Regions from separate parts of the Mesorhizobium sp. M1078 genome, predicted to be linked through region 3. Evidence: predicted binding sites of a transcription regulator. Region 3 holds the regulator's gene; each other region holds the start of a gene.
The links. Region 3 encodes PhoB, which activates phosphate uptake and scavenging genes when phosphate is short. Its sites were predicted from a motif close to TGTCATNNANCTGTCAT; they were not measured.
Positions count from the first base shown of each region.

Region 1 (4,949 bases), on a different contig from region 3:
AGTCCGGCGTGGCCTCACCTGACGGTGTCAAAAGCAGATTGCGGTCGACGACGCGATAGCGTTCGCGCAGCGCGCCCAGGAAGCCGGTGTAGTAGGGGTGCGTGATCCCGGCCGTGGTAAGGATATGGTAGGGCAGGAAGGCCGGGCTCACGGCGCCCATATCCTGCGCCGGACCGGTGCGGTTAGACCAGATGACCAGCGGCGTCTGATGATGCTCCAGTGCCGCCGCCGGCGTCGGTTCCTTGCGCGGCGCGACATTGTCCTTCAGGTAACCGGTTTCGACATAGACGGGGCCGAGCGGCGGCAGATGGTCGCCGAAGAAGGCGATGACCGTCGGCCGCTCGCGCTTCTTCGCCCATTCGATCAATCGTTCGAGGCCACGGTCGGCATCGGCGGAGCCTTCGGCGTAGCTGAGCAGCGATTCCCGCGCCCATGTGCTGATCGGCGCCGCGACCTTGTGGGTCGGATTGTAATAGCGGTACGGCTCGTAGGGACCGTGGTTCTGCAGGCTGACGGCGAAGAAGAACACCGGCCGCTCGCTGGCGTCGGCCTCTGCGATGATCTCGTCGGTCATCGAGGCATCGGAAGCCAGCGGCCCGCGCTTTTCCAGTGGCGGCAGCGTCTCTTCCGAGCGGAAATCGTTGAAGCCGAAATCGGCATAGACGGCGCCCCTGTTCCAGAACCAGTTGGTGCCCGGATGGATGGCGCGCGCCCGGTATCCCTCGCTTTTCAGGAAGGTCGCCAGCGACGGCGTCGGCGTGCGCACATATTGCTGATAGGGGATCGAGCCCGCCGGCAGGAAGGCATTGGAAAAGCCGGTCAGCGCCTCGAATTCGATGTTGGCGGTCATGCCGCCGAATTCCGGCGAGAACATATAGCCGGAACGCAGCGCCCGCACATTGGGGATCGGGTCAGGCGTGATTGTGACGCCGGGCAGCTTGGTCGGATCCCAGAAAGATTCACTCATCACCACGATGATGTCGGGTTTCTCATCCGGTACCGAGGCCGCCACAGCAGGCCTGTCGATCGCGTCGATCGCCTTGTCGGAATAGCCCGCCGGCGCCGAGACATGCGCCATCGGCACGTTGAGCGCGAAGGCCAGCGCAAACCCGTTGGAGGCGTAGTTCTCCTTCTGGTCCCACATGATCGGGATGATCTGCAGCCGGTCGCGGGTCCACGAGAAGGTGGCGTAGTCCATGATCGAGACGAAGAAGGCGAGCAGCGGCACTGCCAGCGTCAGCCGCGCCAGCCGCCCTTTGCGGCTGAGGATCGGAACCTTGCGGCGCCACAACCGCCAGCCATAGATCAGCAGCGACAGGCCGGCGACGATGCCGACCGCCATGGCGAGCGCCGTCCAGGGCCGCTCGCGCACCAGGAGCGGCATCAGTGCCATGATCTGGCGCGAATAAAGAAAATCGGTTGGGTAGAGCGGATCGCCGAGATAATGCGACTTCTGATGCCCGACAAAGGCCAGCGCCAGCGTCAGCGGCGCCACGATCATCAGGCTCTGGTGACTGCGGCCAAGCACGGCGTCCAGTCCCATCAGCACCAATGCAAAGACAATGATGGTGGTCCAGCCCGGCTTGAATGGCTGCAGGAAGAAGTCGACTGTGCCGAAGAAGTCGCCGCGCACGATCCATTCGATGGCGAACACCAGGATGGCGGAGGCAAGCAGCGTGACCAGACCGTAGCGGATGACCGGCCATCTGCGCCCCGGCAGGTAGCCGGTGGACGGATCGTCTTCCAAGAACTGTGGCGCGGGTACGGCCGCGCCCTTCCTGATCCTAGCCACGTCTCTTCCCCCGGCCCAAGCAACGCGCATTTCCACTCGCGCCACCGTTCTGTCATAGAACTGTCATGCAAAAGCTAGCGCCTGTGGCGAAAATAAGAAGAGCCAGCAAACGATTCGTGAGCGGTTTTCATCAGGTGTGATCGGCAAAAAGCCTTTGGGAACAGGGACTCGAGGTCAGCTCCGGTTCAAGCGAGAGCGGAAATGCCGCCTCCGGGCTTGACTTGACGGTCCGCCTTGCGTCACAGGCAGGAAAAATCAGCCGCTGGAGAGCGCCCAAATGGCCGTCGCATTCACCTTTCCGGGACAGGGCAGCCAGGCTGTCGGCATGGGCAAGGACCTCGCCGACGCCTTCCCCGAGGCACGCAGGGTGTTCGAGGAAGTCGATGATGCGTTGGGCGAAAAGCTGTCGAAACTGATCTGGGAAGGCCCGGAAGAGGCGCTGACCCTGACTGCCAATGCCCAGCCGGCGCTGATGGCGGTCTCGCTGGCGGGAATCCGCTCGCTGGAAGCGCGCGGCTTTTCGCTGAAGGACAAGGTTGCCTACGTTGCCGGTCATTCGCTCGGCGAATATTCCGCCCTTGCCGCGGCCGGTTTCGTTTCGGTCGCCGATGCTGCCCGGCTGCTGCGCATCCGCGGCAACGCCATGCAGGCGGCGGTGCCGGCCGGCGAGGGCGCCATGGCGGCGATCATCGGACTGGAACAGCCCGACGTCGAAGCCGCTTGCACCGAGGCCGCAACGGGATCCGGCCAGGTCTGCCAGATCGCCAACGACAATGGCGGCGGCCAGCTGGTGATCTCCGGCGCCAGGGCGGCGGTGGAACTCGCCGCGAAACTGTGCACCGAAAAGGGCGCCAAGCGGGCGCTGATGCTGCAGGTCTCCGCACCCTTCCATTCGGCGCTGATGGCGCCGGCGGCCGATGTCATGCGCGAGGCGCTGGCGGGCGTGACCAAGAATGCACCGGTCGTGCCCGTCGTCTCCAACGTCACTGTAGCCCCGACCCGCGACCCCGACGAGATCGCGCGCCGCCTGGTCGAGCAGATCACCGGCCGCGTGCGCTGGCGCGAAACGGTGGAGTGGTTCGGCGCCAATGGCGTCGCCACGCTCTTTGAGATCGGCGCCGGCAAGGTGCTTTCCGGCCTGGCGCGGCGGATCAGCCGCGACATCACCACATCGGCCGTCGGCACGCCGGCCGAAGTCGAGGCGGCGCTGGCCGCGCTTGCATAATCCACTGGCGATTCAACCTCTCCCGTGGGAAGGGTGTTCTCTTAAGATCAGGAGACGAAAATGTTCGAACTGACCGGCCGCAAGGCGCTCGTCACCGGCGCATCGGGCGGCATTGGCGAGGCGATTGTCCGGGTGCTGCATGCGCAAGGCGCCATTGTCGGCCTGCACGGCACCCGCATCGAGAAACTGGAGACCCTGGCCGGCGAACTCGGCGACCGGGTAAAGCTGTTCCCGGCCAATCTTGCCGACCGTGACGAGGTCAAGGCGCTTGGCCAGAAGGCCGAAGCCGAACTCGAAGGCGTCGACATACTGGTCAACAATGCCGGCATCACCAAGGACGGCCTGTTCGTGCGCATGGCGGACGCGGATTGGGACAGCGTGCTGGAGGTGAACCTCACTGCCGTGTTCCGGCTGACCCGCGAGCTGACCCATCCGATGATGCGCCGCCGCCATGGCCGCATCATCAACATCACCTCGGTGGTGGGCGTCACCGGCAATCCTGGCCAGACCAATTATTGCGCCTCCAAGGCCGGCATGATCGGCTTTTCCAAGTCGCTGGCGCAGGAGATCGCCACCCGCAGCATCACTGTCAACTGCGTCGCCCCGGGCTTTATCGAATCGGCCATGACCGACAAGCTCAACGACAAGCAGAAAGACGCGGTAATGGCCGCGATCCCGACGCGCCGCATGGGCACGAGTGTTGAAGTGGCGTCGGCCGTCGCCTATCTCGCCTCCAACGAGGCAGCCTACGTCACCGGCCAGACCATCCATGTCAACGGCGGCATGGCCATGATCTGACGGGATATTGTCGGGTGATAAGAAGACATGGCCGGCTTGTGAAAAGAGACCATTTCGCCTTGGACCTCGGCCATTTTTCGTGTAATGCGGCCCGCAACCCGGCGGTTCGGGCAAAAACCGGTCCGGCATCGTTGCGTTTCCGGCAGGACCATCTTTCAGCTTGATTAGCGGCATTCTGCCCGCTAACGAAGACAGACAAACAAAAGACGAGGATGCCCCAAATGAGTGACACCGCAGAGCGCGTCAAGAAGATCGTCATCGAACATCTTGGCGTCGATGCCGACAAGGTGACCGAGCAGGCGAGCTTCATCGATGATCTGGGCGCGGACAGCCTCGACACGGTCGAACTCGTCATGGCGTTCGAAGAAGAGTTCGGCGTCGAGATTCCGGACGATGCGGCCGAGACCATCCTGACCGTCGGCGATGCCGTGAAGTACATCGACAAGGCTTCGGCCTGACACTATCCGCAGTCATCACCGGGGAGGACCTGCGATGAGGCGTGTCGTCGTCACGGGCCTTGGCCTGGTTTCGCCGTTCGGCATGGGCTTCGAGCACAGCTGGAAGGAACTTCTGACCGGCCGCAGCGCCGCCAAGCGCGTCACCGAGTTCGAAGTGGAAGATCTTGCCTGCAAGATCGCCCACGTCATTCCTCGCGGTGACGGCACCAACGGCACGCTCAATCCCGAAGCCGTGCTCGAGCCCAAGGAACTGCGCAAGATCGGCGACTTCATCCTTTACGGGATTGCGGCCGCCGACGAAGCGCTGAAGGATTCCGGCTGGGAGCCCAGCACCGAAGCCGAGCGCTGCGCCACCGGCGTCATGATCGGCTCCGGCATTGGCGGCCTCGAGGGCATCGCCGAGAACGCTATCATCCTGAAAGAGCGCGGACCGCGCCGTATCAGTCCATTCTTCATTCCCGGCAACATTATCAACCTGGTATCTGGCCAGGTATCGATCCGGCATGGGCTGAAAGGCCCCAACCACGCCGTCGTCACCGCCTGCTCGACCGGCGCGCACGCCATTGGCGATGCCGCCCGGCTGATCATCTTCGGCGATGCCGACGTGATGCTGGCCGGCGGCGCGGAATCGCCGGTGACCAGACTATCGCTTGCCGGCTTCGCTGCTTGCCGGGCA
Region 1 covers NZ_JAMYMP010000026.1:12,471-17,419, forward strand. The annotation lists gene NKH38_RS25160 (LTA synthase family protein) at 1-1,792, opposite strand, end outside; gene fabD (ACP S-malonyltransferase) at 2,070-3,017, shown strand; gene fabG (3-oxoacyl-[acyl-carrier-protein] reductase) at 3,078-3,815, shown strand; gene NKH38_RS25175 (acyl carrier protein) at 4,037-4,273, shown strand; gene fabF (beta-ketoacyl-ACP synthase II) at 4,308-4,949, shown strand, end outside.
Region 1: NKH38_RS25160 (LTA synthase family protein) is a predicted target of PhoB. The motif match lies at 1,843-1,859, and genes of this name have one in related genera.

Region 2 (4,949 bases), on a different contig from region 3:
TCATCACGGCGGTGCCGCGCGTGTCGGTCAACAGTTCCGACTGGTAGCCGATCAGTCCGCGCGTCGGCGCGTGGAAGACGATGCGCTGACGGTTGCCGCCCGAAGGCCGCAGCTCGACCATCTCGGCCTTGCGCTCCGACATCTTCTGCACGACGATGCCGGCGTGCTCCTCGTCGACGTCGATGACGACTTCCTCGACCGGCTCCAGCAATTCACCGTTCTCGCCCTTCTGCATGACGACGCGCGGACGCGACACGGCGATTTCAAAGCCTTCGCGGCGCATCGTCTCGATCAGCACGGCCAGCTGCAATTCGCCGCGGCCGGAAACGAAGAACGAATCCTTGTCGGGCGATTCCTCGATCTTGAGCGCGACATTGCCTTCGGCTTCGCGCAGCAGGCGGTCGCGGATGACGCGGCTGGTCACCTTGTCGCCTTCAGTGCCGGCGAGCGGCGAATCGTTGACCAGGAAAGACATGGTCACGGTTGGCGGATCGATCGGTTGCGCATGCAACGCCTCGGTCACCGCCAGGTCGCAGAACGTGTCGGCGACGGTGCCTTTGGACAGGCCGGCAATGGCGACGATGTCACCCGCCTGCGCCTCTTCGATCGGCTGGCGCTCAAGGCCACGGAACGCGAGGATCTTGGAGATGCGCCCGGTTTCTATCTGCGTGCCGTCATGGTGGAGCACCTTGACCGCCTGGTTGGACTTCAGCGTGCCGCTCTCGATACGGCCGGTAATGATGCGGCCGAGGAAGGGATTGGCTTCCAGGATGGTGCCGATCATGCGGAACGGGCCAGGATGAACGGTCGGCTCCGGCACATGCTTGATGACGAGGTCGAACAGCGGCGCCAGGCCCTGGTCCTTCGGGCCTTCCGGATTTTCCGAGACCCAGCCATCGCGGCCAGAACCGTAGAGGATCGGGAAGTCGAGCTGCTCGTCGGTGGCGTCAAGCGCTGCAAACAGGTCGAACACCTCGTTGACCACTTCGACGTGGCGGGCGTCCGGACGGTCGATCTTGTTGATGACGACGATCGGCTTCAGGCCGACCTTGAGCGCCTTGCCGACGACGAACTTGGTCTGCGGCATCGGGCCTTCGGCCGCGTCGACCAGCACGATCGCCGAATCCACCATCGACAGGATGCGCTCGACCTCACCTCCGAAATCGGCGTGGCCGGGGGTGTCTACGATGTTGATGCGGGTGTCCTTCCAGTCGACCGAGGTCGCCTTGGCCAGGATGGTGATGCCGCGTTCCTTTTCGAGGTCGTTGGAATCCATGGCGCGCTCGGCGACGCGCTGATTGTCGCGGAAGGAACCGGATTGCCGCAGCAATTGGTCGACGAGGGTGGTTTTTCCATGGTCGACGTGCGCGATGATCGCGATATTACGAATTTTCATTTTGTGGTCTCGGGAGCGTTGCAGGCAGCAGGCCAAAAGGCGCCGCCTCTTTCGGTTGCGCGGCTCATACAGGGTTTTTCGCAATTGCGAAAGAGGAGGCGCACCACCAAATACTCATCAAATCTTAAGCATCTCGGTGTGAGATGGTTTTGTTAACCAAGGCGGGAACCTTTCTGGGCCCGGGTAGTTCGAAATTCATGACCGACAAACTCAATCGATTTTGGCCCCTCATCGCTTCGGTCGCATTCGCTGCCGTGCTGGCGGCCAATGCCGCTCAATCGGCCGCCACGGTGAAGGAAGCCAATCCGGCTTCGTCGTCCGACCGGACGGCCGAGCAGATGTTTGCCGACGCCCCTGATGGCGTCGACCCCGTGGTCACCGGCCCGGTCAGCGCCTCTTTCAAGCAGAGGCAGCAGGTTGCAGGCTGCGACAGCGCGGTGTGGCCGAAGATTCCGACGGTTTGCTACCCGGACTGACGGCTGCCCATTCCAGGCATAGCGATCCTTCGCACCGACCCAAAGGCTTACGCCGACCGCACCGGATCGAGCGTCACCTTGTAAAGCTCGATGTCGTCGCGATCCATCAGTCGCACGGTCAGCTGCTCTGTCGCCCCTGAAATGTCCACCAGGCCAAAGAACTGCAGGCCGGCCGAGGGTGGCAGGTTCTGGCCCTGTTCGGTGGTCGGCGCCTTGATGAATTTCAGCTCCGGGCCGAAGGTCATGTCGAAATCATTGGGACCGAAGGTACCGGCGTGGATCGGGCCCGAGACGAATTCCCAGAAAGGATTGAAATCCTGGAACCGCGCCTTGTCGGGGTTGTAATAGTGCGCCGCCGTGTAGTGGACATCGGCGGTCAACCAGACCGTGTTGGTGATGCCGGCAGTCTTGATGTAGCGCAACAGGTCGGCGATCTCGAGCTCGCGGCCTTTGGGCAGGCCATTGTCGCCATTGCTGATGGCTTCCGCGCCGACCTTCTTGGCGCCGTCGTCCCAGACGACGAGGCCGAGCGGCATGTCGGCGGCAATGATCTTCCAGGTCGCCCTGGAATTCGTCAGCTCGCGCTTCAGCCATTTCGTCTGCTGTTCGCCCAGCATGCGTGACTGCGGCGTCATGTCCTCCTGCATGTCGGGGCCGTTCGGGCCGCGATAGGAGCGCATGTCGAGGAAGAACACGTCGAGCAGCGGCCCATGCGCGATCTTGCGGTAGACGCGGCCGGGCTCGGACGGCTCGTAGCGGATCGTCGTCATCTCATGGAAGGCGCGCGCCGCACGCGCCGCGAGCACATGGACGGATTTTTCGGTGTAGCGGCTGTCGGCGCCGAGATTCTTCGAATCCGACCAGTTGTTCAGCACCTCGTGATCGTCCCACTGGTAGAAGGTCGGGCAGATGGCGCTCAAGGCCAGAACGTTTTTGTCCATCATGTTGTATTTCCACTGGTCGCGGTACTCATCCAGCGTCTCGGCCACCTTGCGCTTGCCGTCGATCAGGACGACGTTTTTCCACTTGCCGCCGCCAGGCAGGTCTACCTCGTCCTTCATGGCGCCATCGGCATAGATGGTGTCGCCGGAATGCAGGAAGAAATCCGGCGTGTGCCTGGCGATGGTGGCGTAGGTTTTCATGCCGGTCTCATCGATTCCCCAGCCCTGGCCGGCCGTGTCGCCCGACCAGGCGAATTTTATGTCGCGCTTCGAGGCGGGTGCTGTGCGGAAACGGCCGACGATCGGTTCGGAAACGGCGTTGATATCCGACAGGTCGGCGGCAGTCATCCGGTAGAAGATATCCTGGTCGGAGGCGAGGTCGGTGAGCAGGCGCTTGACCGTGAAGTCGCTGGCCGGCGAGGTATCGAGCGGCGCCAGCCGCGTCGCATTGGCGAAGTTTTCCGTCGACGACACTTCGAACATGACGCGCGAAGGCCGGTCGGTGCGCGTCCACACCATGCCGCTCGAGGCATCGACATCGCCGGACTGGACGCCATGGGTGAAGGCCGGGCGCTGGCTGGCGCGCGAATAATAGGGCAAAGCGAGCCCCGATGCGCCGAGCAGACCGGCGGCGCTGGCAGAGGTGACGAAAGCGCGGCGGGTCAACGAGATCTTGTTCATGGCTGTCTCCTGATGGCTTCGAACGGTGCCAGCAAGCTCCAGCTTCAATGTTTCAGCCACATCTCGGGAAGATGAAACTTTGATAACAATCGACAGGTGATCTCCGCCCTTGAGGGGGGAGATGTCGCCGAAGGCGACAGAAGGGGGTCGCCTCGCTTGGAGCGCCGACCTCTGCGCAAGAGGCTGAGTCCGGTCGCACGGACCCCCCTCTGGCCGCTTCGCGGCCATCTCCCCCCTGAGGGGGGAGATTAGTACCGCGCCTTACGCCGCTTGCGGCTCCGGATCGAAAGCCGGCCTGCTCGTATTGATCAGCAGCGACAGACACGCAGCCACGATCGCCGTCATGCCGGCGATCAGGAAAGCCAGTTCGTAATTGCCCTGCAATTCGCGCATGGTGCCGCCGAAGGCGGCGGCGGTGGCGGCGCCGACTTGGTGGCCGGCTACGATCCAGCCGAACACGATCGGGCCGCTGCGGTCACCGAAGGCCTCGTTGGCGAGCCTGAGCGTCGGCGGCACGGTGGCGATCCAGTCGAGACCGTAGAGCACCGCGAAGATGATCAGGCTGGTCGCCGAGAAGCCGGAATAGGGCAGATAGATCAGCGCCAGACCGCGAATGCCGTAGTAGACGCCGAGCAGCTTGCGCGGGTCGAAACGGTCGGTGAGCCAGCCCGAGAGCGTCGTCCCGATCAGGTCGAAAATGCCCATAAGCGACAGCAGGCCCGCGGCCTGTACCTCGGGGATGCCCATATCGCCGCAGAAGGAGATCAGATGCGTGCCGACCAGCCCGTTGGTGGTGAAGCCGCAGATGAAGAAGGTGGCGAACAGATACCAGAAGACGCGGGTGCCGGCAGCGCGGCGCAGCGTGTTGAGCGTATGCGCCAGGAAATTGCCTTGCGATGCCGGCGATACCGGCGGCACGTCATCGGCCCCGGCGCCATAGCGCACCATGCCGATCGAAGCGGGACGCTCCGGAACCAACAGCCAGACCAGCGGCAGAAGACAGGCGGTGGCGATCGAGACGGCGGTAGCGACGGGCTGCCAGCCGCCCGACTGGGCGAGCGATGCCAGCAGCGGCAGGAACACCAAGAGGCCGGTGGCGCTGGAGGCCGACATCAGCCCCATCACCAAGCCGCGATTGGTCTTGAACCAGCGGTTGACGATGGTGGCGCCGAGCACGGTGGCGACCGCGCCGGAGCCGATGCCGGAAAACACGCCCCAGGTGAGGAACAGGTGCCATGGCTCGGTCATCAGCAGGCTGAGCGCGGTCGAGCCCGACATGATCACAAGCGAGGCAAGCAGCGTGCGGCGCAAGCCGATACGCTCCATCAATGCGGCGGCAAACGGCCCGGTCAGGCCGTAAAGGAAGATGCCGATCGCGGCGGCAATCGAAACCGTATCGCGCCCCCAGCCGAAGCTTTTATCCAACGGCAGCATCATCACCGAGGGTGCGGAACG
Region 2 covers NZ_JAMYMP010000008.1:211,898-216,846, forward strand. The annotation lists gene typA (translational GTPase TypA) at 1-1,396, opposite strand, end outside; gene NKH38_RS14110 (hypothetical protein) at 1,594-1,872, shown strand; gene NKH38_RS14115 (alkaline phosphatase D family protein) at 1,920-3,494, opposite strand; gene NKH38_RS14120 (MFS transporter) at 3,756-4,949, opposite strand, start outside.
Region 2: NKH38_RS14115 (alkaline phosphatase D family protein) is a predicted target of PhoB. The motif match lies at 3,566-3,582, and genes of this name have one in related genera.

Region 3 (4,949 bases):
CGACTGGATGAACAAGCTTAAAGCCGACGGCGTGATGGCCGAGCATTTCAACACCGGCCTGTTCACCTATGGCGCCTCCAGCCGGCCCGAAACGTCGGGCATGGGCGTGGCCATCATCGGTTCGTTCTACATGATGGTGATCGTGCTGTTGCTGGCGCTGCCGATCGGCGTCGCCGCCTCGATCTATCTGGAGGAGTTCGCCAAGAAGAACCGCTTTACGGACCTGATCGAAGTCAACATCAACAATCTCGCGGCGGTGCCGTCGATCGTCTTCGGTCTGCTTGGCCTTGCCGTGTTCATCAACTTCCTCGGCATGCCGCGCTCGGCTTCCTTCGTCGGCGGCCTGGTGCTGACCTTGATGACATTGCCGACCATAATCATCGCCACGCGCGCCGCCCTTGCCGCGGTGCCGCCGTCGATCCGCTCGGCGGCCCTAGGTCTCGGCGCCTCCAAGATGCAGATGGTGTTCCATCACATCCTGCCGCTTGCCGCCCCAGGCATCCTTACCGGCACCATCATCGGCCTGGCGCGTGCGCTCGGCGAGACAGCACCGCTGCTCTTGATCGGCATGGTCGCTTTCGTCGCCGATTATCCGACGACGCCTTTCGATCCGGCGACCGCGCTGCCGGTTCAGATCTATATGTGGGCAAACGAGGCTGAGCGCGCTTTTGTCGAGCGCATGTCCGGCGCCATCATCATCCTGCTCGTCTTCCTCATGGCCATGAACATCACTGCGATCGTGCTCCGGCGCCGGTTCGAGCGGCGCTGGTAGAAAAAAGGCAATTTGGTATGAACATCATGACCGAACAGTCCCTTGAGAATGCAGTGGGCGACAAAATGAACGCCAAGTCGAACGAAGTCATCAAGATGCGCGGCGACAAGGTCGGCGTGTTCTATGGCGACAAGCAGGCGTTGTTCGACGTCAATCTCGACGTCCGCCAGAACCAGGTGACGGCGCTGATCGGCCCCTCCGGCTGCGGCAAGTCGACCTTCTTGCGCTGCCTCAACCGCATGAACGACACCATCGATTCGGCGCGGGTGACCGGCAAGATCACGCTCGATGAAGACGACATCTACGACAAGAACATCGATGTCGTCGAACTGCGCGCACGCGTCGGCATGGTGTTCCAGAAACCCAACCCGTTCCCGAAGTCCATCTACGAGAACGTCGCCTACGGCCCGCGCATCCATGGGCTGGCCAAGCGCAAGTCCGACATGGACCAGATCGTCGAGCAGAGCCTGAAGAAGGCGGCGATCTGGAACGAGGTCAAGGACCGCCTGCAGGAGCCCGGCACCGGCCTGTCCGGCGGCCAGCAGCAGCGCCTGTGCATCGCGCGCGCCATCGCCGTGTCGCCGGAGGTGATCCTGATGGACGAGCCCTGCTCGGCGCTCGATCCGATCGCCACCGCCCGTGTCGAGGAGCTGATAGACGAGCTGCGCCAGAACTACACGATCGTCATCGTCACCCATTCGATGCAGCAGGCGGCGCGCGTCTCGCAGCGCACGGCGATGTTCCATCTCGGCTATCTCGTCGAGGAGGGCGCCACCGACAAGATGTTCACCAACCCCGACGACAAGCGCACCCAGGACTACATTACCGGCCGCTTCGGCTGAGCCGTCCGGCGGGTGAATTTTCAGGCACGAGGACCAAGATCATGGGTGAACATACCGTCGCCTCCTTCGATGAAGAGCTCGGGCAGATCAGCAAGCTGATCCGCGACATGGGCGATCTGGCAGGCTCGATGGTCAGCGGCTCGACCAGGGCGCTGCTCAATTCGGACAATGCGCTGGCACAGCGTGTCGTTTCCGACGACGCCATCATGGATGCGCGCCAGCGCGAACTGGACGACCGCGCCATCACGCTGATCGCCAAGCGTCAGCCGATGGCCAACGATCTGCGTGCCGTGGTCGGCTCGATCCGCATGGCGGGCGACCTCGAGCGCATCGGCGACCTCGCCAAGAACATCGCCAAACGCGTCGGCACCGTGGGCTTGAGCGTCACGCCGCGCGACCTCTCGCACTCCATCGACGCCATGGCGCAGCTGGTGCTGATCCAGGTGCAAGGCGTCGTCGAGGAATATGCCGCCACCGATGCGGCAGCGCTTGCAAAACTCAGGAATGACGACGAGCGCATCGACGTCAAATACACGTCTGTGTTTCGTGAGCTCTTGACCTACATGATGGAAGACCCTCGCAACATCACCGCCTGCACGCATCTCTTGTTCTGCGCCAAGAATCTTGAGCGCATCGGCGATCATGTCACCAACATCGCCGAAAATGCGTATTATGTGCTGACCGGCCAGCAACTGCCCGCCAATCGTCCGAAGCAGGACGAGACGGCGATGGCCATGCCGGCCTGATGAGGGTGAACTGCCGATGATCGCGCCACGCATCATGGTCGTGGAGGACGAGGAGCCGCTAGGCGTGCTCCTCCGCTACAACCTCGAATCCGAAGGCTATCACGTCGAGGTGGTGACACGCGGCGACGAGGCCGAGATCCGCCTGCAGGAAAACGTGCCCGATCTCCTGGTGCTCGACTGGATGGTGCCCGCTGTTTCCGGCATCGAGCTCTGCCGGCGCCTTAGAGTGCGGCCCGAAACCGAGCGGCTGCCGATCATCATGCTGACCGCGCGCGGTGAGGAAAGCGATCGCGTGCGCGGCCTGTCCACCGGCGCCGACGACTATCTGGTCAAGCCATTCTCGACGCCGGAGTTCATGGCGCGCGTGAGGGCGCTGCTGCGCCGGGCCAAGCCGGAAGTGCTGTCCAGCGTGCTCAAGGTCGGCGACATCGTGCTCGACCGCGAGTCGCACCGTGTCTACCGCAAGAAGAGCGAGATCAGGCTCGGACCGACCGAGTTCCGGCTGCTCGAATTCATGATGCGCCATCCCGGCCGCGTGTTCTCGCGCAGCCAACTGCTCGACAATGTCTGGGGCGAGACGATCTATATCGACGAGCGAACCGTCGACGTCCATGTCGGGCGCTTACGCAAAGCGGTCAACAACGGCCGCATGCCGGATGTCATCCGTACCATTCGCGGCGCCGGCTACGCGATCAGGGAAGACTAGGATGCTGCGCGTCGCGCCGTTGCCGGCCATTCAGACGACATGCTTGCCGGATTTGGCCTGAATGCCCGGCGCGAAAATCTCCTGATCGACGAAGCCGAGCGCGCGCATGGCACAGCCTTCGCGGATCAGCGGCAGCTCGTTGGGCTCGGTGTCGAAGGAGATCGATTTCGAGTGCTGGCCGCCGGCGGTCTGGGCGATCGCTTCGCGCAATGCCGGTTCGATCAAGTCGAAGGCGGCGGCGCTGACGCCTACCATGGCGACGGGTGCCGGATCGATCAGCGCAAACAGGCTGCCGAGGCCGAAGCCGAGCGCCTCGCCGGCCTTGCGATAGGCTTCGCGCTCCGGGCCGTCGGTTTCGCGGGCGCGCGCGGCGAGTGCGCGCATATCAGCGTCGCCGATATCGACCGGCTCGGCATCCTCGCCCATCATTTTGGCGCTGCGCCAGATGGCGTAGTTTCCGGCATAGGCCTCGACGCAGCCGCGCCGCCCGCAGCGGCAGAGCGCGCCGCCCGGACGGTGGATCATGTGGCCGAACTCGCCGCCCGAGGAATGGGTGCCGGTGAAAAGTTCGCCTTTCAGCACCAGTCCCATGCCGATGCCGTGCGACAAGAGGATGGCGATAAAATTGTCGCGGTAGCGCTCGGGCTGGCGCCATTGCAGCGCCACCGCCATCATATTGCAGTCGTTCTCCATGGTGGCCGGAATGCCGAATTCCGCTTCCAACATGTCGGCGAAGGCAATGTCGGTCAGTGGCGTGATTGGCGACCACAGCATGGCCCGCGCCTGCGAATCGGTGATGCCCTGGATGCCCATGGCAATGCGGGCGATGCTCTGGACGTCCAGGTCCGGGTCCTCGAGACGCCGCCGGACGATTGCTACGCATTCGCCGATCAGTTCGTCGCGCGGCATGGTCAGCGTGTCGAGCCGGCGCTGTTCTTCCGCGACCACCTGGCCGGCATAGTCGATGACGGTGACGGAGAGGAAGTTCAGCGACAGCACCACGGTCATCACCGCCGCCGCTTCCGGATTGAGGCCAAGGCCGACCTGCGGCCGGCCGCGTTTCAGCGAGCCGGTCTCGCCAGGCTTGCCTTCAATCAGGATGCCTTCTTGAATCAGATCAGACGAGATTGCCGATATGGTCGAATGGCTGAGGCCGGTGGTCGCCGCAATCTCGGTCCGCGACGGCTGGCCGGCCCGGCGCACGGCCGAAATCACCATCGCGCGGTTGCGACGGCGCAGATCGTCGTGGCGGATTCCAACCGACATTTGTTTCCTCCCGGCCTCCTCGCGCCTCATGATAGTGAAGGCGTTCGACGGCACCAGCCAAATATTGGCAGACGCCGGCAGCCCTGTCATTGTTTATTGCGGAGCTCGAAAAAATTCGGCAAGGCCATCAGAAACCATGTTGACAGCGCTTTATCATTGAACCAGTGTTTTTTCGAGGCTCGAAAAAATGGAGCCTCTGTGTGCAGGCCTTCGGGCCGGTTTTGTCGCGCCGTGCGCGGCGCAGGGAGGGTTATAATGAACAGATTTGCAGCCGCCATGCTGGCGGGCGTCGCCATGTCGCTGGCGCTGGTCTCGGTCGCGCAGGCGAAGGACAAGGTCATCGGCGTGTCGTGGTCGAACTTCCAGGAAGAGCGCTGGAAGATCGACGAGGCGGCGATGAAAACGGCGATCGAGGCTGCCGGCGACAAGTACATTTCCGCCGACGCGCAGTCCAATCCCGGCAAGCAGCTGACCGACGTCGAAAGCCTGATCTCGCAGGGCGCCAACTCGCTGATCATCCTGGCGCAGGACGCCTCGGCCATCGGCCCGGCGGTGCAGAAGGCGCTGGACGAAGGCATTCCGGTCGTCGGCTATGACCGCCTGATCGAGAACAAGGA
Region 3 covers NZ_JAMYMP010000014.1:90,960-95,908, forward strand. The annotation lists gene pstA (phosphate ABC transporter permease PstA) at 1-772, shown strand, start outside; gene pstB (phosphate ABC transporter ATP-binding protein PstB) at 790-1,614, shown strand; gene phoU (phosphate signaling complex protein PhoU) at 1,656-2,360, shown strand; gene phoB (phosphate regulon transcriptional regulator PhoB) at 2,377-3,066, shown strand; gene NKH38_RS19430 (ROK family protein) at 3,097-4,332, opposite strand; gene xylF (D-xylose ABC transporter substrate-binding protein) at 4,588-4,949, shown strand, end outside.